DNA from 3 places in the Alteribacillus bidgolensis genome. Region 1 is predicted to be linked to each of the others. Evidence: riboswitches for the same ligand, from Rfam matches in the RefSeq annotation. Region 1 holds a riboswitch; each other region holds the start of a gene.
What was found. A riboswitch is a leader RNA that binds a small molecule or an ion and turns the genes downstream of it on or off. The one in region 1 is predicted to bind thiamine pyrophosphate.
Positions count from the first base shown of each region.

Region 2: another riboswitch for thiamine pyrophosphate. It lies ahead of CEF16_RS18645 (thiamine phosphate synthase); the one in region 1 lies ahead of CEF16_RS12790 (ABC transporter ATP-binding protein).
Region 3: another riboswitch for thiamine pyrophosphate. It lies ahead of thiT (energy-coupled thiamine transporter ThiT); the one in region 1 lies ahead of CEF16_RS12790 (ABC transporter ATP-binding protein).

Region 1 covers NZ_KZ614149.1:2,562,418-2,569,795, forward strand. The annotation lists gene CEF16_RS12780 (ABC transporter substrate-binding protein) at 1-1,021, opposite strand, end outside; gene CEF16_RS12785 (ABC transporter permease) at 1,018-1,788, opposite strand; gene CEF16_RS12790 (ABC transporter ATP-binding protein) at 1,785-2,582, opposite strand; TPP riboswitch at 2,851-2,955, opposite strand; gene CEF16_RS12795 (hypothetical protein) at 3,099-3,293, shown strand; gene CEF16_RS12800 (IclR family transcriptional regulator) at 3,812-4,567, opposite strand; gene CEF16_RS12805 (gamma-glutamylcyclotransferase family protein) at 4,851-5,279, shown strand; gene CEF16_RS12810 (iron-containing alcohol dehydrogenase) at 5,351-6,532, opposite strand; gene CEF16_RS24435 (hypothetical protein) at 6,645-6,875, opposite strand; gene CEF16_RS12815 (sodium:solute symporter family protein) at 6,875-7,378, opposite strand, start outside.
Region 2 covers NZ_KZ614149.1:3,744,111-3,751,488, reverse strand. The annotation lists gene CEF16_RS18675 (glycosyltransferase family 4 protein) at 1-96, opposite strand, end outside; gene CEF16_RS18670 (NAD-dependent epimerase/dehydratase family protein) at 214-1,362, opposite strand; gene CEF16_RS18665 (ThiF family adenylyltransferase) at 1,765-2,778, opposite strand; gene CEF16_RS18660 (thiazole synthase) at 2,778-3,545, opposite strand; gene thiS (sulfur carrier protein ThiS) at 3,550-3,753, opposite strand; gene thiO (glycine oxidase ThiO) at 3,737-4,882, opposite strand; gene CEF16_RS18645 (thiamine phosphate synthase) at 4,875-5,483, opposite strand; TPP riboswitch at 5,556-5,664, opposite strand; gene CEF16_RS18640 (YbfB/YjiJ family MFS transporter) at 5,779-6,966, shown strand; gene CEF16_RS18635 (2-hydroxymuconate tautomerase family protein) at 7,016-7,225, shown strand; gene CEF16_RS18630 (FixH family protein) at 7,290-7,378, opposite strand, start outside.
Region 3 covers NZ_KZ614149.1:3,778,379-3,785,756, forward strand. The annotation lists gene cobA (uroporphyrinogen-III C-methyltransferase) at 1-460, shown strand, start outside; gene nirB (nitrite reductase large subunit NirB) at 485-2,914, shown strand; gene nirD (nitrite reductase small subunit NirD) at 2,944-3,267, shown strand; gene CEF16_RS18795 (hypothetical protein) at 3,475-4,194, shown strand; gene megL (methionine gamma-lyase) at 4,202-5,377, opposite strand; gene thiT (energy-coupled thiamine transporter ThiT) at 5,486-6,055, opposite strand; TPP riboswitch at 6,131-6,230, opposite strand; gene CEF16_RS18810 (carbon starvation CstA family protein) at 6,457-7,378, shown strand, end outside.

The sequences.
Region 1 (7,378 bases):
CCGTCTCTGGTGTTTCTTCAATATATCCCGTCTCATTCAGCCATTCCATCGTTGCTTTCCAAGACTCGGCACTTTGGCTTCCAAAAGGTTCTTCTTCTGTTTCCATTTTGTCTAGCAGTACCTCAAGGCTTTCTTCTTCTACTTCCCGTTTTAGAGGAAAATTCTCCTGATCCTGGTGATCAAGCAAGATGTCTAGACTCTCATCTGGGTTTTCTTTCATAAATTCATAGCCCTTTTCAGCTGCTGCCCAGAACGAACGAATTTTTTCTTCGTTGTTTTCTATATTCTCTTCATTTGTCACCATGACGAGTTCATAAAATGGAGGGACTCCGTAATCGACCGGGTTAAGATAATCAACCTCGTGGCCTTCGTGTTCAAGAACCGGTACTTCATGGTTAATATAAGCTCCGACTACAGCGTCTGTTCTTTCCGTAACAATGGCTGAATTAAGTTCAAAACCGATGTCAATTAGTTCCACTTCATCAAAATTGCCGCCATCTTCTTCTACCATTGTTTCTAGAATCGGTTCATTTACGGGAATTCCCGGATATCCGACTTTTTTCCCTTCTAGATCTTGAGGGGAATCAATATCAGCACCTTCTAAGTGGACAACATGGTTTAACGGTGATCGTACGATAGCAGCAACAGAAACGACCGGCACTCCTTCATTTCGCGCTGTGATAACGTCCGGCTGATAAGTAATACCCAAGTCAACTTCCCCTGTGGCAGCAAGGTTTAAAGGATCCGTTGGGTTTGTCGGAAACTGAATGTTCACATCCAGACCTTCTTCTTCAAAATATCCCTTTTCCTGTGCCGCATATAAATAACTATGTACAGCGTTTGGATACCAATCCAGCATAACGTCTACTTCTTGAAGCTCTTCCTCTGCATCTTCATCTCCTGCTTGACTGTCTTCTTCATTACTTTCATCAGCATTGCATGCTCCAAGAGCAGTGATTGAAAATGCCAGCATCCATGCCATATTCTTACGTTTGTTTGTCTTCCACCATCTTTTGTTCATTCTTTATCACTCCATTTTGTTGTTGTTGTTTTTTCTAAAAGTTTTATGGCTAAAAATAATAAAATGCCTAACAAAGATAAAAGAACAATCGGAGCAAATACTCCTGCGCCATCCATTTGAGTCATCATACGGCGGCTAAAGTAGCCAAGCCCTGCGTTTGCCCCCAGCCATTCTCCAATAGCAGCTCCGATAACACTCATCGTTACCGCGACTTTCATACCAGAATAAAAATATGGAAGAGCAGATGGTACTTTTACTTTCATAAAGATTTGTTTAGAACTCGCTCCCATCGTTTTTAGCAACTCTTCAAATTCACGGCTTGCCGAACGCAGACCATCGAACGTGCTGACCGTAATAGGAAAAAACGTAATTAAAACAGTAACGGCTACCTTACTCCAAATCGAATATCCAAACCAAAGGACGAAAATAGGCGCAAGCGCTATAATTGGAATCGTCTGCGACGTAATGAGAAGCGGAAAAAAGCTCCGCTCGATCACTTCGTTTTGGTTCATCCAAACCGCAAGCCCTACTCCTGATACGATAGAAATGCCAAGTCCAATAAGGATAATATTTAACGTTGCCGGCAAATGCACGAAAAACAATATATCATGTAATTCCCACAGCTTAAGCAATATCTCTGTCGGGGAGGGCAGGATGTAACTTTTATCATAAAGCCGTGCTCCGACTTCCCACATCATTAAAAGAAGTGCCACAATAATGCCCGAACCTGCATAGGAAAGCCAGCTATTTACCCTTTTCTTTTTCATAGCTGCACCTTCGATGTCATTTTGTTTAGCAGCTCCTGTTTTAATGCCATAAATTCAGGATCGCTGCGAGTGTTTCTTTCTCTTGGACGGCTTAACGGAATGATGACTTCTTCTAAGTTATTCTCGATGGGCGGCTCGGTAAAAAGAAGGACACGGTCCGATAAAAACAGCGCCTCTTCTATATCATGTGTAATAAAAATCAGTGTTTTCTGCCAGGTGCTCCATTGTTCAAGCAGCCACTCCTGCATGGAAAAACGAGTCATAGAATCAAGAGCGCTAAACGGTTCATCGAGCAGCAAAATGTCATTTCCGCTCAGCATCGCTCGTAAAAACGACACCCTTTGTCTCATCCCGCCGGATAGTTCGTGGGGATATTGGTGCTCTGTGCCTGCCAGGCCGAACTTTTCTAAGTGACTTATTACTTGTTTTCTGGCTTCTTTTTTCCGTACGCCCTTTATTTCCAACGGCAGCACGCCGTTTTCTAACACGGTTCTCCAAGGAAGCAGCAAATCATTTTGCGGCATATAGCCCACTTTACCTAGACGATTTTTTTCTTCTTTTTGGTTAATGAAAATGTTTCCTTCGGCTGGATTCTCCAGCCCCGTCGCCAGCCTGAAAAACGTAGACTTCCCGGAACCGCTTGGCCCAAGCAGGCTGACAAATTCACCTTTACGGATATCAACGTTAAGCTGTTGAAAGATAGAAGAAGATTCCTGGCCGTAATGAAAAGAGACTTGTTGAAAGTGAAGTTGGGAACCAGATGATTCTGGATTGATATTGTTTGTTTTAACCATAAGGCAGCCGCTCTTTCTGCCTGGCTGGATACCAGCATTTTATATATTCCATGCTCTTTTCATCCTTTCTTTTCTCAAAAAATATGGTCTTGCTCTTTTATTTCAACACTCTTCGTTTGGGATTCAGCGCTTTGCTTCTTTTGCTGCGCTTCCCCCATTGGAATTCAGCACTTCCAATAAAAAACCACTCTAGCGAAAGAGTGGTAGTGGTTGTGGGCATAAAAGAAATGGACAAGCCCATATCCGAGGCTGATCTTTATCATTTATTTTATGCTCGCTCACACTTCCCTCCGCTAGTTCTAACTAGTTCAGGTTCCAGGGTTAGGATAATAAAATCCCTCTCAGCTATTTTCTAGCACCCCTAGTGTGGAAGTTATTCTTATTTTCATTTGCTACTTTGTACTTATATCTATCTTCCACATTAGCATAAATACTTTCATTCGAAAACCTTTATAGCTTATAAAACGTCTCGTTTCTGCACAAATTAGAGATATCATTTTAGGAAGGAGGATTTTGATGGAACGAGAAAAACGCCCGCCAAGAAACATCCCAAATAACCAGCAAGAAGAAGAATGGAGAGAGTTTCCTGCTCCACAGGAACAAGTCGCTGACGCATTTGTGGAAGGAACGGTAGTCGGAGAAATAGAAGAAGATCGAGAGGCTGACATTCCACCCGATGAAGAAGGTATTATGGAAAGCGAAGAAGAATAATCACGAAAAGCACAACCCCTTGAAAAAAGTACACAGCACCTGTAACAATGCCAAACTGGCTTGTACAGGAGGTACTGTTTTTGCCCAGAACGTTCTCTGTTTTAGCAGCATCCTTTATTAAATTAGAGCTCAATACCTCCATTTTAAAAAGGGAGCATGCCTAACATCCGTTGCAGCTGCTCCCTTTCACATTCTCATCGCTCTCACACCCTTTTTAATGCCAGATACCCCCTAATAAGATATATGTTAGATTTTATCAACTGCCCTCTTGTCTACACGCATAAACAATAATATTCTCATTTTTCCGCCATCACTTCTTTCCTTATGTTAACTCTTCCATTCTTTTTTAATATTACTCACTTACGGCCGAAACATAGGGTAGTATTTTCCATATATCACCTCTGTATCTGCCATATTGATGGGAGGAATCATTTATTTGACTATATATTCTCACAAACAAATACGTAGAAAAACACCCAATTCCTTAATATTGAGAAAATTTTATTCTTATGAGGAGATTATCTAACCTTTTTCAGCCAGCCTAATTCCTCAGATATTTCAACCGCCGCTCGTGTGACCAGTCGAATATTGTTTTTTAATTGTGTTTCTTGAAATCTCGTTTCCGGTCCTGCAATACTTAGAGAAGCCACCACTTTATTCTCCCAAGAAAAAATAGGTGCCGCAACACTTGCTGTTCCTTCTGTCGTTTCACCAAATGACATAGCAAAACCCTGGTTATTAATGATAAGAAGTTCTTCTTTTAATTTCTTAGGATCATTTATTGTTTTTTCTTGTACTAATTCCTCTATAATTTTATTTCTTTCCAAGAGGTTGAAAAAAGCTAACATCACTTTCTTAGAGGCACCTACTGAAAGAGGGAGTCTCATGCCTGTCGGCTCTGCTATTTTTAAAAGCTGCGGTGAGTCGATACAATCAATAAACACGCCTTCATTGTTTTCAGGCACGGTTAAATATACACTCTCTTTTGATCTGCCAGCAATTTTTTCCATTACCGGAAGAGCAGCGTTTCGAACCGATAAATTATCTCTTATCGACAAGCCAAGTTCCATTAAAGCAAGACCGAGTCGGAACTTTTTTGTCTCCTTGTTTTTGTACACAAATCCACACTCTGACAAACAAGTTAACAAACGGTGTACTGTCTGAACGGGAAGGTTAAGTCTTCGGCTTATTTCTGTAGCACTCCACTCTTCCTTTTCTTCACTCGGTTTAATCGTTGTTAACAAGGTTATAAACTTGCTAACCACACCTGACATTCTTGTTCCCCCTTATCTAAAAAGATAGAGTGTCAATACTATGATAAGTTAATGAACTTATATTTTTAAAAGTTCTGTTATATTTATTTACACGCTTTCTTTCCATATGGAAACATTGCCTCATATGATGGAAACATAGTCATGTGTTATATTGGATTAGCAACATATTATGAAATAATACCATTTTTTGTAAGGGGAACTAGACTTTCCAGTAAGTCATAGAATATACGGGATTTTTGCTTACAACTTCCCTAATAGAGTCAAAAAGGAGAGAAGAGCAAAAATGAAAAACCTTCCTGTTTTTGTATATGGAACATTACGACATGGACTACGGAATTATCAAAGCTATTTGAATGGAAGAACAGAAAAGGAGGTTCCTGCTACTACAAAGGGACGAATGGTGTGTGTAGAAAACGGATCTTTTCCTTGCCTTTTTCCCGAAGGAAATAATATCATTCAAGGAGAGTTAATGTACATTTCAGATGAGATCTTTCCTGAGGTGCTAAAGGATCTGGACTGGGTCGAAGGGTATGACGAAGCGGATCTGGAAAATAGCATGTATGAAAGAAAAGTGGTAACCGTCGAAAATAAAAACGGAGAAAAAGTAGAAGCTTTTATTTATTATTGGAACGTAAACGGCGGGATAGGGGAATACATACCAAGCGGCTGCTGGGTTACGCATGTATCAAGGGAAAAAGAGAAAACTAATTAACAAAGAGAAAATAAAATTAATAAAAGGGATGCCCCAAGTAACAATCATCTTGGAGCATCCCTTTATTTGTATTAATTATTTCCAAATGCTAGTTCCCCATAAAATGCTGCTTGGTATCTATCTCTGATATCGTCAAGCGTATAAGGTTTGGGGCTGCGAGCTAAGAGTCTTGTTTGCTCGATACCGCTTTTGGCGAGCTGTTCTATATCCTTTTCTTTAATACCGAATTTATCCAGAGTAGATGGAATTCCGACCTCGTCGACGATATGCTTCAATTCTTTTACTGCAGTAATGGCTGTTTCACGTTTATTAAAGTTATCAGATTTTACGCCCAGTGCGTCAGCCATTAACACCATTTTATCGATACAAGCCGGCCAGATATAGTCAAAAATATAAGGAAGCAGCACTGCATTTGATTCGCCGTGCGGTATTTTAAACAATCCTCCTAATGGATACGCAAGCGCATGAACACCTGCAACACCAGCATTATAAAAGCTCATCCCTGCCGTCATGCTGCCCCATGCCATATTTCTTCTCGCTTCTACGTCTCCCCCATTCCAGACAGCCGTCCGGATATTGGATGAAATTCGTTTAATTGCATCCAAAGCTAAGGCATCGGTTAGCGGAGTAGCGTTAACCGAAATCAGCGCTTCCACGGCGTGGGTGAGCGCATCTACTCCAGCGGAAGCTGTAATCCGTGCCGGCAGAGTATAGGTGAGCTCTGGGTCGACCACCGCTGCATCAGCTAGTAAGTTTTCATGCGTAATCGCGTCTTTCGTGTTTTTCAGTGTAAATACTGATATATCGGTCACTTCTGCGCCTGTGCCCGATGTTGTAGGAATTAATATTTTTGGAAGCCCTTTGGATGTGAACTTTTTCGTGCCCGTCAAGTTCAAGTAGTCCTCTACTTTCCCTTCATTCTCTTTTAATACAGCCACTACTTTTGCGATATCTAATGAACTTCCGCCGCCGATACCGATTACAAAATCAGCATTAAAATCTTTAACAGCCTGCAGCGCTTTATTTCCTATTTCAAGCGGAGGTTCAGGAATCAGATCTGAATAAATGTTATATTCTAATCCTGCGTTGTTTAGCTGATCTTCTAATTTTTTTACAATCCCTGCATCTATGACACCTGGATCCGCAAACACCATGATTCTTTCTGCTTTATAAGACTGAACAATGGAGGGCACCTCTTGAATGGAACCTTCTCCTGATACAATTTTTATTGGCGAAGCAAAGGTTTTATACATTTATATCACACACTCCTTCTCTATTAACTGTTTATTTTCACATTAGAATGTGATGGAACATTTGCTGGTTTTGATGCAGCCAGCGTGACGATATACATGACAATCATACTTACTAATACACCGATACCGGCTGCTCCAAATGGGTTGGAAAAGTTAAAACCAAACGGTAAATAAACAGTCCAGTAAGTAACTGTACCCAGAGAAGCGAAGACAAAGCAGCCTTCTTCGTTGCTCTTTCCCAAAGAGCTCCGACTACAAGTGGTCCGGCTGCAGCCGCCATAATTCCGCCGATACCAATCCACATAAACACAGCCAAATATTGCGGCGGTGTCCATGCAAGCACTATAGCAGCAATAAAACGACAAACGTGCTGTAACGACTGATTAAGAGTTCATTTCTTTCTGCTTTCTCTTTTGTGATGCTCATTTTTGGCACAAACGTTTTACGATACAAATCATTAGCTAACAATTGTGTAAGAGAAACAATCAGTCCGTCTGATGTAGACATAACCGCTGACAATACAGCTACGGCAAAAAAGGCTGCGACCACAGGCGGAAAGATTTCACTAAACAGTACCGGTACATTTTGGTCTGGAGAGATACCTGCATCGCTTCCTACTACAGCTAGTCCAAGCAAACCGCCAAGTGCCATTAGAGGTAGAATGGTTGCAAAAATCGTACAATACATAATAAGTTTTTTAAGGTCACGGCCGGACTTCACTGCCATGAATTTGTTTCCTAAGTGAGGGAGAACAGCAAAAAGCAAGTGTGCAATGAATAGTAGTGCGACAAGCCAGAAAGCTCCGTACGTGTTATCTCCCGGTAAGAACAACTGATTTATTCCGCC
Region 2 (7,378 bases), 1.2 Mb from region 1:
CCCGTCTTGAAGCAGCCATCTTATACATGCTGTAAGCCTAGTAACTATTCCATCCGTAGAGGGAAGAAACGTTTCCGTTACAATAGCAATTTTCACAATGAGTACACTCCCTGTTCCCTTATTACAAAATAACTGCATTCGCATAAGGATTCAGCAGCAGGCCAAGCTTTTTTGGATATTTCAATCCTTACTGCCTAGTGCGATGGCTTTGCTTTATTTCCACGTAACGTTTGGTAATACATTTTCTTTAATAACCCGGTCTTTATGGTTCACTACCGTTTTTAAAATTTCACGAATAACTTCATCAGTTAAAAGATGAGGTTCAAGTCCAAGATCTCTCAGCTTGGTATTAACTGCTTCATAGAAATGATTTTCAAGCTCTACCCGAGGGTTTTCCAAATGCGCCACATCTATGGTATAACCTTCTTCTTTTGCAACTTTTTGAACCTTATTGGCAAGATCTAAAACAGTGAACTCTTCTGTGAATTGGTTAAATACGCGGAATTCTCCTTTATCAGCAGGGTTTTCTGCTGCGATTTCAATGCATCTAACGGTATCTCTTATATTAAGGAAGCCACGAGTTTGTCCGCCTTCTCCATATACAGTGAGATCATGTCCAATCGTAGACTGAATAATAAAACGGTTTAAAGCTGTTCCAAACACCCCATCATAGTCGAGACGGTTAGCTAAAACTGGATCCATTTGTGTTTCATCGGTATCAAGACCGTAAACAATTCCCTGGTTTAAATCTGTTGCTCGTATCCCCCAAATTTTACATGTAAACATTATATTATGGCTGTCGTGCACTTTGGAAAGGTGGTAAAAAGAGCCTGGCTGTTTTGGGTAAGGTAGGACATCTTTACGCCCTTTATGCTCCACTTCTAAATAACCCTCTTCAATTGGAATATTTGGAGTTCCGTACTCTCCCATTGTCCCCAGTTTAATCAAATGACAGTCAGGAACTACTTCTTTGATGCCATATAAAACGTTTAAGGTGCCTACAACATTATTAACTTGGGTATATATAGCATGTTCACGGTCAATCATGGAGTAAGGAGCTGAACGCTGCTCGGCAAAATGGACGAATGCCTCTGGCTTCTCGCGCTTAAGTACTTCCTTTAAGAAGTCGTAATGGTTGAGATCGCCTTCGTATGTACGGATTTCATTACCAGTTAGTTCTTTCCATTTTTGAACACGCTCTTCTAATGAAGCAATTGGAGTAATTGAGTTTGACCTTAACTCATCGTCATATTTTCTTCTTACCAGATTGTCAATAATTGACACATCATGCCCTTGTTTTGATAAATACAAGGCCGTGGGCCATCCACAAAATCCATCTCCGCCAGCAACGATAATATTCACGTTACTACCTCCACTCTTGAAATAGTTTCTATTACTAAAATTGATTCTATATGAACGCCGTAAAGACGTTTTTTCATATTTAAGCTTTAAAATATGGGACCATAGAAAAGGTATCATGTTCTGCTGTATTTCGCAAATATTACACTGTTAAAAGAATATACTCCTTCTAATACTTTCTCTCCATTCTCATTGTACCCTTTTATCAATTTTAACTATATTCTCACAATCCGCTTAGCAATTAAAAAATAGAGAATGTCCTTCCTTGTGGCCTGTGTTTTAAAACTTGCGATTACGTTGCAGAACTAATTAACTAGATCCGTTGAAGACAAAAAGTGTCGGTCTATACCTAAAAAGAGCTGTTCAACCTAACTTGGAACAGCTCCATGCATCGATATTACAAAATCATCCACCTATATATCTTTGATACAAGACCCGAGCTCTGGATTTATCGTTTTCTCCGTGTATGATCGTTCTGCCGTCCTGAAAAATAACAAATCGTTTGCCCTCAAGATTTAGGACAATAAGATGTTTATTTTCTTGTTGAATGGCTTTTGAATATCTCTTTTTTAAATCAGGTAATGCCAGGTATTGCTGTTCTGCCGGCCGGACTTGTACGGCATTACGCCCGCATAACACCTCTGTTTTTGCACGGTTTTTGTATTCCAAAAATGGATATGAGGCTTCTTTACCGCAAGATGGACAGTCCTCTTTTTTTAACAACTTAACATCAATAGCAGAAGATTCATTGTTCCAAAGGTTAAATGATAATAATTTCATTCGTAAGGCAGACCAGTTTTCTGTTAAAATTTTCAGCGCTTCTGTGGATTGATGCGAACTGACCATTTGTACGGCCGGCGCAATAATCCCTGCTGTATCACACGTTTCCCCATCAAGTGGAATATCTTCCATTAAACAATGAAGGCAAGGGGTGTTTTGAGGCAGAATAGTAAAAGTAATGCCATAGCTGCCCACACAAGCTCCGTATATCCATGGCAGGCCATGTTTTTGACAAAAATCATTAATAAGCATTCTCGTATCAAAATTGTCCAGCGCATCAATAAACAAATCTGCTGGAAGTGCTTGCTCTAATACAAAAAAGTCAGCCTCTCCTGTAACACTTATTATCTCTGTTTCCGTATTTATTGCTTGCAATCTATTTTTAGCTGCTTCTGCTTTTGGCAGTTTTACTCTTGCATCTTGTTCAGTATAAAGCTGCTGACGGTTCAAGTTGCTGTATTCAACGAAATCACGATCAATAATCGTAATTTTCCCAACTCCTGCTCGTACTAGTGTTTCTGCGGCTGAACTTCCTAGTGCTCCGGCTCCAACAATGACTGCGTGCTTGGTATTTAAGAGCTGCTGGCCAGTTTTACCGATTCCATAAAAGAGTTCTTGCCTGGAATAACGGCTCTCCATCAAAGCTTGCTCATTCCTTCAACCGGACTGCTTGCTTGGGCATACATTTTCTTTTCAATACGTTCCGCTTCAAATCCTAAACGGCCAGCTTCCACTGCATATTTCATTGCTTCCGCCATTTTCAAAGGATCTCCAGCTCCAGACACTGCAGTGTTTAATAGTACCCCGTCAGCTCCTAGTTCCATTGCGTAAGAGGCATCTTTAGGGCTGCCAATCCCAGCATCGACAATAACAGGAACTTCAGCTTGTTCGATAATGTGAGATAAATTATATGGATTTATAATCCCAAGCCCAGTACCTATTGGGGAGGCGCCAGGCATAACGGCATGAATGCCAAGCTCCTGCAGACGTCTGGCCAGTACAACATCATCAGACGTATAAGGAAGAACAATAAAACCTTCGTCAAGCAGCATTTCTGTAGCTTTTATCGTTTCTATCGGGTCAGGTAAAAGCGTCTTGTCACACCCAATAACTTCTACTTTAATCATGTCACACATATTAGCTGCTTGAGCCATTTTTGCAATTCGTACAGCTTCTTCTGCTGTTTTTGCACCTGCAGTATTTGGCAGCAGTTTAAACCCGCTGAGATCCATGCTTTCAAATGGGTCTGGCTGACTGTCATCAAATATATTCATTCGTCTTACGGCAAACGTAAGCACTCCCGTTTCAGAAGCCTCTACCGCCTGCTTTTGCACTTCCCCGCTAGCATATTTTCCGGTTCCTAGAAATAACCTCGACTGAAAAGTATATGGACCGATATTTAACATCGTATTATCCTCCTCCAACGAAATGAACTATTTCAAATTTATCCCCGTCCTTCACGGGTTCATTGTCATGTTGTTCTTTGACTAAAATATTTCCATTTCTTTCTACTACAGCTTTTTTTTGACCGATTTGTAGATGGCTGAGCAGTAATGTCACAGTGGAATTATTATCAGGTATTTCTTTTGTCGTGCCGTTAATGATTAGTTTCAACTAGATCCTCCTTTCCTTCTTTTAAACGCAATGGATCAAATGCCCTGATCCATTCCTCATTTTCAGCAGTACCTTCTATCAAATCTGCCATCCATTCCCCAGTTAATGCAGATAACAATATACCGTTACGGTAGTGGCCAGCTGCCATCCACAATCCTTTTATGGAAACAGCGCCCAAATACGGCATACCGTCAATCGTTTGCGGCCGCACACCGCTCCATGCCTCTATCCATTCAGCGTTCTGAAGGTCAGGGACAAGCCGGATTGCTTTAGAAAGAAGTTCCTGAACAGCTCCTGCACTAACCGGTTTATCCATTCGGCCATTTTGTTCGGTTGCACCTATAATAATGGTTCCGCCGGGCTTTGGAACAAGGTAAAGATCAGAAGCATGAATGGTTGCTTTCATTATTGGTTTTGCAGGTTTGACTGATATACACTCGCCTTTTACTGGAATCATAGAAGGGATATACGTTTGTGCAGTTGGAATTAAATCAGTCGAGGCCCCGCCAGCAAGCACTACATGTTCGGCATAAAAACAGCCAGAAGGCGTCGTCACCCCATTTATTCTTCCATTTTCCTCCAACAATCCTGTGACAGGAGTAAATTCGTATATATCTGCTCCTAATAGGTTTGCTCCGCGTGCATAGGCCTGGGTTAATTCTTTAGCTTTCACCTGGCCATCTCCAGGAATATAAAGGGCTCCTTTTATATCACCCTTTATGTTAGGCTCCTGGACAGAGATTTCATTCGGATCCCTCCACTCTGCTCGTTCTCCCGCCTTTTTTTGAAAAGCGAGCATGTCTAAAAGATGATTTACTTCCGTATCAGCCTGAGCCACTTTCAGCATTCCATTCCGTACATAAGACACGGGAATTCCAGACGTTTCTTCTAATTCAGGTACCAATTCAGAGAACATATCTCTGCTTTTTCTCGCAAAATCAAAAAAAGGACCGTTTTCTTTGATTTCAACCTGTGCCCCAAGCATTCCAGCAGCTGCGCTGGATGCTTCTGCACCAACTCTAGTTTTTTCAAGCACAGCTGCTCTATAACCTCTTTTGGACATTTGATAAGCGATAGAGCAGCCATTGACACCGCCGCCAATAATCAGCACATCATATGCTTTATTCATGTAATGCCTCCTCTTTTAACGCTTTTTGATAAGCTTTTGCCTTCTCGATTGGTTGGGCTGCTCCATAGATGCCAGACATTACAGCAATACCTTTGGCTCCGTGAGAAACACAATCCTTCACTCTTTCAGAAGTGATTCCTCCTATCGCTATAACCGGACATTTTACTGAACTTACAACCTGCTGCAGCGATTTTAAACCTCTTGGAAGAGTATTTTGTTTACTGTTTGTTTCAAAAACATGTCCAAAAAATAAATAGTCTGCACCATCCATTTCTTTTTTTACAGCGCTTTCTTTGCTGTGAATAGAACAGCCTGTTAACCATTTATCTTCAACAGTTTTATGAATAGGTACGTTTTCAGGAAAATGAACGCCTCCTAAACCATACGAAGCTATCAACTCCGGCCGATTATTAAGAATAATTTTATGAGGAGGTACTTCTGCGTTTAATAATCCCAATATTGCAGCGTCCATTTTTTTTTCATCCCACAGCTTTTCACGAATGTGAATGAAATCTACGTACGAATGAACGTTGGCGGTTATATCCAACCACCTTTCTAGGGATTGATTTCCAGTAGAAATAACGTGTAAGAACGGTTTCATAATACCTCCTCTTCATTTAAAAAGACCGCTTTCCTGAAAGTGGAAAGCGGTCTGGTCAGCTTTGTCTGTTATGTCCATTTCGCTCCACTTTCCTCCGCTGGAATAATCCAGTTCAGGTTCTGAGGGTTTTAAAGGTTCACTTTAATCTCAGCCTTTCTTTAAGGCACCCCTAGTGGTTGTATTTAGTATTTTTCTAAATTTTAAAACAAACATGCCGAATCTGTCAAACTAAGAAAAGTGATTTTAACGGCAACTGTGGTAAAATATAGGAAGTTAAAGCAAGGACGTGTTATTTATGATACAAGTACTTCCTTCAAAAAAATATGCAATACTTATATTAACAGCAGGAATGGCAGCTCTGTTTGTCGTAATGGGTATTGGCAGATTCGCTTACACTCCCATCCTGCCATTAATGGTAGAAGCAACACATTTAAATAATGAAACAGCCGGATACTTGGCTTCTAGCAATTACTTTGGCTATCTTGTAGGTGCTCTTCTAGCAGGAAAAATGGCATGGAAAAAAGGAAAAGCCTATTATGCATATTTTCATTTGATCTTGAACATAGCTTCTACTTTCTTGATGGGAGTTGTTGTAAATGAGTTAATCTGGCATCTTTTACGCTTTTTATCTGGGGTAACAAGCGGTATTGTTTTTGTTCTTGTTTCAAGTATTGTTATAGATTACCTAGTCAGCGCAGGACATGCTTCTTGGACAGGATACCTATTTGGAGGAGTAGGATTAGGTATATTTTCAACTGGACTTCTTGTACCGCTATTATCCATTTCATTTGACTGGGCAGGGATTTGGATTGCTCTTGGAATACTATCCACTATTCTAGGATTATTTACCTGGAAAAGACTTTCTGAAGCACCTGAAAAAGAGAGCATTGAAATAAAAAACGCAGAAAATAATCTAGTACAGTCAAAAACGAAAACGATATTACCGTGGCTTTGCGCCGCTTATGGACTCGAAGGAATCGGTTACATAATCAGCGGGACTTATTTGGTCGCTTTTGCAGCTGAAATTCCGATGCTTCAATCGAACCCTTCTTTAAGCTGGGTTTTAGTCGGTGCGGCTGCTGCTCCCTCATGCGTTATATGGTCTGGAGTTGCTTCTAAAATTGGAAACCTTGCTGCACTGCAGGCTGCTTTTTTTCTGCAAATATCAGGTGTTCTTTTCCCTGTGATTTTCTTTAATGGTTTCGGAGCATTAGTTGGCTCTTTTCTCTTTGGAGCAACCTTTATGGGGATTGTGACACTAACTATGGCAGAAGCGAGGAATGCTGCTGCGGGACAAAGTAATAATATAATTGGAGGATTTACTTTCATTTACAGCCTTGGCCAAATGATCGGACCCATTGCTGCCGGCTTACTCATATCGGCAACAGCAGCTCTATCTTCCTCTTTTTACTTTGCAGGTGCTGTACTTTTAACTGGAATGGGGTGTCTTGGGATAGCACAAGGACTGCAAAAAAACAGATGAAATCAAAAGTTTCTTACCCTTCACTGAAATGATAGAAAGGAGAATATGTATGCCATACATTAATATTAAAATTACAAAAGAACAAGAGCCAGTAACTGCTGAACAAAAAAAGGAGCTCATTGCTGGGAGTACCAAGTTGTTACAAGACGTACTTGGTAAAAATCCTAACACTACTGTGGTCGTGATTGATGAAGTAGAAACAGACAACTGGGGCATTGGAGCAGAACCTATTACAGAACGGAGAAAAAGAGGAGAATAACTATTCAAAAGCAGGGCTGGCTTCTTTACACGATGGAGCCAGCCTCTTGATAAGATCTTCTATCTTATTTTACCGATACCATTTTATCTACGTGTTCGTGCAAATCTTCCTCATCTTCAATGTGAACGGTCATCATATAATCCCCTGATTCTT
Region 3 (7,378 bases), 1.2 Mb from region 1:
TGTGGGAGATGTGACTAAACTTCATGATTCGCTCCAATGGGTGAGAGAAAAGGAGTTAAGCGGAAAAGGTGTTATAACCTTATCCAGTGACAATACAGATCAGGATTTTGCTGATGATTTAAAAGAAGCTGGAGCAGAAGTTTATAACATAAAAGCAGAAGATTGCCACTTATCAAATAATATGGCAGAAATAATAAACCGTTTAATTACAGAAGGGCACGCAACCAGTGTGTTGCTTCGTACGGAAACTTCCGCCAGTTTGCTCTGCAAAATGCTTGAAGACGTGAAAGAGCAAACAGCAGATGCTCTGCCTGAACTTTCATTTATTTGTATAGGATCAAAGACAGCTCAAATGATTAAGGAACATGGTTATGTGCCAAATGCTATACTGCGGGTACTTTCAAATACAGAGACCATAATAGAAGCTTTAGGCGAAAAGCAGATACAAAATATTGGATAAATCCTAAAAGGAGTGGATATAAAAATGACCAAAGAAAAATTAGTTTTAATAGGAAACGGTATGGCTGGTATACGAACTATAGAGGAAATTTTAAAAAGAGATCCTGATCGGTTTGAAATTACTGTATTTGGAAAAGAATCTCATCCTAACTACAACAGAATCGCCCTGTCATCCGTTCTTCAAGGTGACAGCAGCGTAGAAGATATTATATTAAATGATTATGATTGGTATGAAAATAACGGTATTAAATTATACACTGGCGATCCGGTTGTAAAAGTAGATAAACGAAGAAAAAAGATTCATAGCAAAAACGGAATCGTATGTGAGTATGATCATTTGATTTTTGCGACGGGCTCTAATCCATTTATGCTCCCATTACCTGGTGCGGATAAAGAGGGAGTTATAGCCTTCCGCGATATTAAAGACTGTGAAACAATGATAGAAACTTCCAAGCATTATAAAAAGGCAGCAGTAATAGGTGGCGGTCTTTTAGGTCTGGAAGCAGCTAGAGGGTTATTAAACTTAAATATGGAAACAGAAGTCATTCACATTTTTGATTATTTAATGGAGCGTCAGTTAGATGCACCGGCTTCTGATATGCTGCGCCGGGATCTTGAAGAGCAAGGCATGCGCTTCCATATGAGTAAGCAAACAGAAATGATAAAAGGTAAAGACAGAGTAGAAGGCTTAAAGTTTAAAGATGGTTCTTTCCTAGAAGCAGACCTGGTTGTTATGGCTGTTGGAATTAAGCCAAATATAGAGTTAGCTAGTGATACGGGTCTTAAAACAGAGCGGGCCATTGTTGTCAATGATTATATGGAAACAAGCGCAAAAGATATTTATGCTGTTGGAGAATGTGCGGAGCATAACGGTATCGCTTACGGTTTAGTAGCACCGTTATATGAACAAGGAAAAGTATTGGCTGATCACTTATGCAGCAAAGAGACTGAAGGTTATCATGGATCTTTAATGTATACTAAGCTGAAAGTTTCCGGAGTTGACCTTTTCTCAGCCGGCCAGTTTCAAGATGAAGAAGATACTCGTGCCATAAGGGTACATGATGAGTTTGAAGGGATTTATAAAAAAGTAGTTGTGAAAGACAATAAAGTAGTTGGATCTGTTCTATATGGCGATACTTCCGACTCTCCGCGCCTGCTTGACATGATGAAAAAAGGGCAGGATATTTCGGATATGAACAAAGCGGTTATTCTGCCTTCTGAGGATGAGAATAGTTCAGGAGAAAGTCCAGTGATTTCTATGGAAGATGATGAACAGATTTGTGATTGTAATGGTGTTTGTAAAGGAGAAATTGTAGAAGCAATTAACAACGATGGACTTTCTACTGTTGCCGACGTGACAAAGCACACAAATGCAGGTCGTTCATGTGGCGGATGTAAACCGCTTGTTTCTGATTTATTATCCGCAACCCTTGGCGATGAAGCAGTAAGCAATCAAAAGGAGCCTATGTGTGGTTGCACAGACCTCTCTCATGATGAAGTATCAGAAGCTATTAAGGAAAAGCAATTATCTTTCACTAGAGAAGTAATGAATGTGCTTGGCTGGGAATCAGAAGAGGGCTGCTCTAAATGCCGGCCAGCTATCAACTATTATCTTGGGCTTAATAAGCCGGAAGAGTATGAAGATGATCATACGTCCCGCTTTATAAACGAAAGAGTACATGCAAACATTCAAAATGATGGTACCTATTCGGTTGTCCCTCGTATGTACGGCGGGGTGACTGATCCTGATCAACTTCGTAAAATCGCGGACACTGCTGATAAATATGAAGTGCCGATGCTGAAAGTGACAGGCGGACAACGTATCGATATGCTTGGTGTAAATAAAGAAGATTTACCTTCAATTTGGAAAGATCTTGGTATGAATTCAGGCTATGCGTATGCAAAATCAATCAGAACCGTAAAAACATGTGTTGGGGAAGACTTCTGCCGCTTTGGGACCCAGGATTCTATCGGAATGGGTATTCAAATTGAAAAGAAGTTTGAACGCTTGAATACGCCTCATAAAGTGAAAATGGCAGTATCAGCCTGTCCGAGAAATTGTGCTGAATCTGGAATCAAAGATATTGGTATTGTCGGTGTCGAAGGAGCTTGGGAAATGTATGTTGGCGGTAATGGCGGTGTTGATTTAAGAGGTGGAGACTTATTCTGCAAAATCGAAACTGGAGAAGAGTTGTTGGACACTATGAGCGCCTTTTTACAATATTACCGTGAGGATGCACGCTATCTTGAAAGAACTTCGCATTGGGTAGAACGTGTGGGACTTGACCATATTCGATCTGTAATATTAGAGGACGAAGAAAAACGCAAACAGCTCATTGAAAATATGGAAAGAGCTCTGCGTGCGCGTCCAAAAGATCCATGGGCGGAAGTGACCGAAAACGAAGCGAAGCAAAAAGAATTGTATGAGAAAAAACAATTGGAAGTTATTCAATAATTTTTGATTAGAAAAGGGGAATAAAAAAAATGCAATCTACCAAAGATGAGAAGCAAGTGATGATTTGTCGTATCGATGATTTAGTAGAAGGTGTTCCAAAAGAAGTCATCGTTAATGGTGAATCGATTGCTGTATTCAAAACAAATAAAGGTAAGGTTAACGCATTGAAAAACAGCTGTCCCCATAAAGAGGGTCCTCTCTCTCAAGGGATAGTTAGTGGTGATCACGTGTTTTGTCCGCTTCACGATTGGAAAATAAGCGTAGAAACAGGTTTGGTGGAAGCACCTGATGAAGGCTGCGTGAAAAAATTCCAAACAGAAGTGAAAAACGAAGAAATCTATCTCGTTTTATAACTTACCTATGAAACTGTCATTCGTGTATCACGAATGGCAGTTTTTTGTGGGGGGCGAGTTTCTAGGTCTTGAGCGGCATTTAGACGATTGACTTAACGAAGAAGTGGGAAAGTTTACTACTGATATATGCTTTTTTTGGTGTGAGGTTTTTTCATTAAGATGCAAGGGGAAACTTTTAATATTGCTTCAGGGAGAAGGGAAGGTAATATGACATTTGATTCGCTTGCATTAGTTCTTGTATATCTGTTCGTGCAGTTATTTGCCAATAAAATTATTTCGTCTTCCGCAATCGGCCGATTCAAGTGGCTTTCTTTTTCAGGCGGGGTTGCCGTTTCTTATGTATTTGTATATGTACTTCCATCCTTACATAAAGAGCAAGAAGGTTTTTCCGAAACAAAAGGGCTGACGATGGAATCGGAATTATATATTTTGGGGCTCTTTGGGCTGCTTATTTTCTATGGAGTACATAAAGCAGCAGAAAGAGCAGCTAGGGAACATGAACAAGGAGAAGGTCACTTTTTCTGGATTCAAGTGGTTTTTTTTGCGCTGTATAATATGCTTATTTCCTATATTATTTTTGCTTCTGATATAGAAGGTATTGAAGCCGTGTTTTATGGTGTTGCGGTTGGATTTCATTTTATGGCTGTTTCTCACGATATGTGGAGGGAAGACAGCAAACGGTACGAGTCACTAGGAAGGTACCTGCTTGCTGTCGGAATTGTGGCCGGCTGGGTAACAGGGGTGTTTGCTCCGCTCCCTTCATTTGTTCTAGCTATTGTGTTTGCATTTATTTCCGGGGCAATGGTGTTGAATGTTTTGAAAAAAGAACTGCCATCTGAGGAAAATGCACATTTTAAAACATTTTTGGCAGGATCTCTTGGTTATACACTCATTACCTTAGCATTAAAATACTTTTTTAACTGGTAAAAGGACATTATAAGGCATCCAAAGCTTGTTCAATGTCCTGCCATATATCTTTTTCTGCTTCAAGTCCTGCCGACAGCCGTAATAAGCGATCACTAATCCCCATTTTGTTTCTCGTGTCGTAAGGGACAACAGCATGGGTCATCGTGGCAGGGTGTTGAATTAACGTTTCTGCATCTCCTAAACTAACCGCAATTCGAATCATTTCAAGACGATTCATAAACGACTGAGCTGCTGCTTTGTTTCCTTTTAGTTCAAAACTTATTAATCCTCCGAAATGATCCATTTGCAAAGCTGCTAATGAATGTTGAGGAAAGTCCGGGTCGCCGGGATAGTAAACTTTTTCGATTTTTGGATGCTGTTTTAATCGTTCACTGAGTAATTTGGCGTTATCAGAGTGACGATTCATCCGTAAAGACAAGGTTTTTATACCTCGCAAAAGCAGCCAAGCATCAAATGGTCCAAGGATACCTCCCATGTCTTTTTGAGAGGAACGCCTTACAAGAGATATAAAATCTGCGCTACCTGCTGCAAGGCCGGCGATTACATCTCCATGACCCCCGATGTATTTTGTGGCACTGTGTAAAACGACATCTGCTCCTAATTCCAGCGGCCTTTGTAGAACAGGGGAAGAAAAAGTGTTGTCCACGATATAGAAGAGGTTGTGCTGCTTGGCAATGTTACTAATCATTTGCAAATCAACTAATTTCATCGTTGGATTAATGGGTGTTTCTACGTAAATAGCTTTTGTTTGCGGTCGTAATAATGATTCAATGGTTTCTTTCTTATCCATATTGACAAGACTAAAATCAATATTAAATCGTTCTTTTAACATTTGAAGGAGACCAAAGGTACAACCATATATACCTTCTGAAACAAGAATATGGTCACCCGTTTTTACAACCGAGGTCAACACAGCAGAAACGGCGGCCATCCCGGAACTAAATGCTATTCCCTCTTCCCCGTTTTCAAGGTCAGCTATTTTATATTCTAGTTCCTGAACAGTAGGGTTTCCTAATCTGGAGTAAACAAAGCCGTCTTCTTCTCCGGCAAACCTTCTTTCTCCTTCCTCAGCAGATGTAAACGAAAAAGTAGAAGTTTGAAATATTGGTGGTATGAGACTACCGAGGTATGACCGGCAAGAATAATTTCCGTGAATCAGGCGGGTATCGATATTTTTATTCATTATCGTCGTTCCCCTTTTTATTAAGATAAGGCTTCTATATATGTATATAAAAAGGCCTCCGTTACATGCACATCAGTGTGCGAAAGGCAACGGAGGACCAAAAAATGATTAAGCAGCAGAATGGACGCTGCGCCCATCATAGAAAAACTGAGGCCTATATTTTGAAATAAGGATAACGACAAAGATGGTTATAAGCATTTCAGGAACGAGATAAGAAGCATTATATACTGCTGAATACGTTACAACCGGTACACCGTCTGGAGCATATTCACCAAACCATACTAACCCTGCACTGAAATGGTCGATAAAACGAAGAAGCGTACCAAAAGCAACCCCAATAATGATCAGGAAAACGGGCACTTCATGTTTAAAGTTATTTCTGCTGACAAATAAACCAGCCAGCCCAAGAACGGCATAAGCAATCGGATATTCGAGTATAAATTGTATAGGATGGACAATGATGGCGCCGAAAAGAATTTGAAGGATTCCAGTTAAAAAACCGGTCATCATCCCTGCTTTCCATCCTCGGCGAAAAGCAATAATAAATATGGGGACCATAACTAGTGAAATGGATCCTCCCATCGCCCATGGAGCACTAAATTCAATATAGCTTAAAATAATTGACAGTCCTGCCATAAAAGCAATTTCTAACATAATCAGCAAACGATTATTCTGCATAACTCAAAAAATCCCCTTTCGCTGCCACTGGGGGAAGAGGGGATGGTGTTTACAGACAACAACCTGTAAGTAAGAATGCTTGTCACACCACTTCCCTACGCTGGTCTCAGCCAGATCAGGTTCTAAGAGTTGAGACAATCGTCTCTCTCAGTCAATGACACCCCTAGTGAACATATAGAATTTCTTTTAATGTAGCATATATTAAAATGTTTGCAAACGAATGAGATGTTTATATATTCCATTTGCAAATAAATATATTATTCGCAAAATTATATTTTTTCTTTTATAATCGAATTGTTAAAACATAAAAACGTATGAATAAGGGAAGGTGGTGAGATTAATTCTGTAAGCGGTATCAGAAAAAGATATAAAAAGACAGTTGAAAAGGAGTGTGAACGGTTATGCCAGCTATTGTTTTAGCAATTATCGGGTTAATTGTGTTTGCTCTTGGTTATCGTTATTATTCTAAGTTTATAGCAGAGCGTATTTACAGGCTGGATCCTAATTATCAAACACCAGCCTATCAATTCCGGGATGGTGTGGATTTTGTACCGACAAACAAATGGGTGCTCTGGGGCCACCACTTTACTTCTGTTGCTGGAGCAGCGCCCATTGTAGGACCGGCAGTAGCTGTTTATTGGGGATGGCTGCCAGCCTTTTTATGGGTCGTATTAGGGACCGTTTTTGCAGCTGGTGTCCATGATTTTGGGACGCTTGTCCTTTCTGTTCGCAATAAAGGGCAATCGATTGGAACCCTGGCGGAACGTATTATTGGAAGGCGTGCAAAACTGTTATTTTTGTTTATTATTCTAATTTTGGTTCTCATGGTCAACGCAGTATTTGCCTGGGTTATTTCGAATTTATTCATAACATTTCCAGCAAGCGTCCTGGCGGTGTTTATTCAGATACCGCTTGCGATTTGGATCGGTTATACGGTTAATAAAAAAGGAAAAAATATGCTTATGCCATCTCTTGTAGCACTGGCTGTAATGTATGCAGCAGCAGTTATTGCCAGCACTACTCCTGCTTTACAAATCGATTTGGTATCTTATTTTGGTGGAGAAGAAGCAACCGGCTTGTTCGGTTTAGATGCAGTTTCATCGGCATTTTTAATTTGGATTGCTGTCCTCATGATTTATGTTTATATTGCTTCGATTCTTCCGGTTTGGAAGCTTCTCCAGCCGCGTGATTATATTAATTCGCATCAGCTGGTGGTAGGGCTTGCTATTTTGTACCTTGGTTTATTTTTCACGTGGCCGACTCCTGAGGTAACAGCGCCGGCTACACGAGAGGTCACAGACGTCTCTTGGTTCCCGCTTCTCT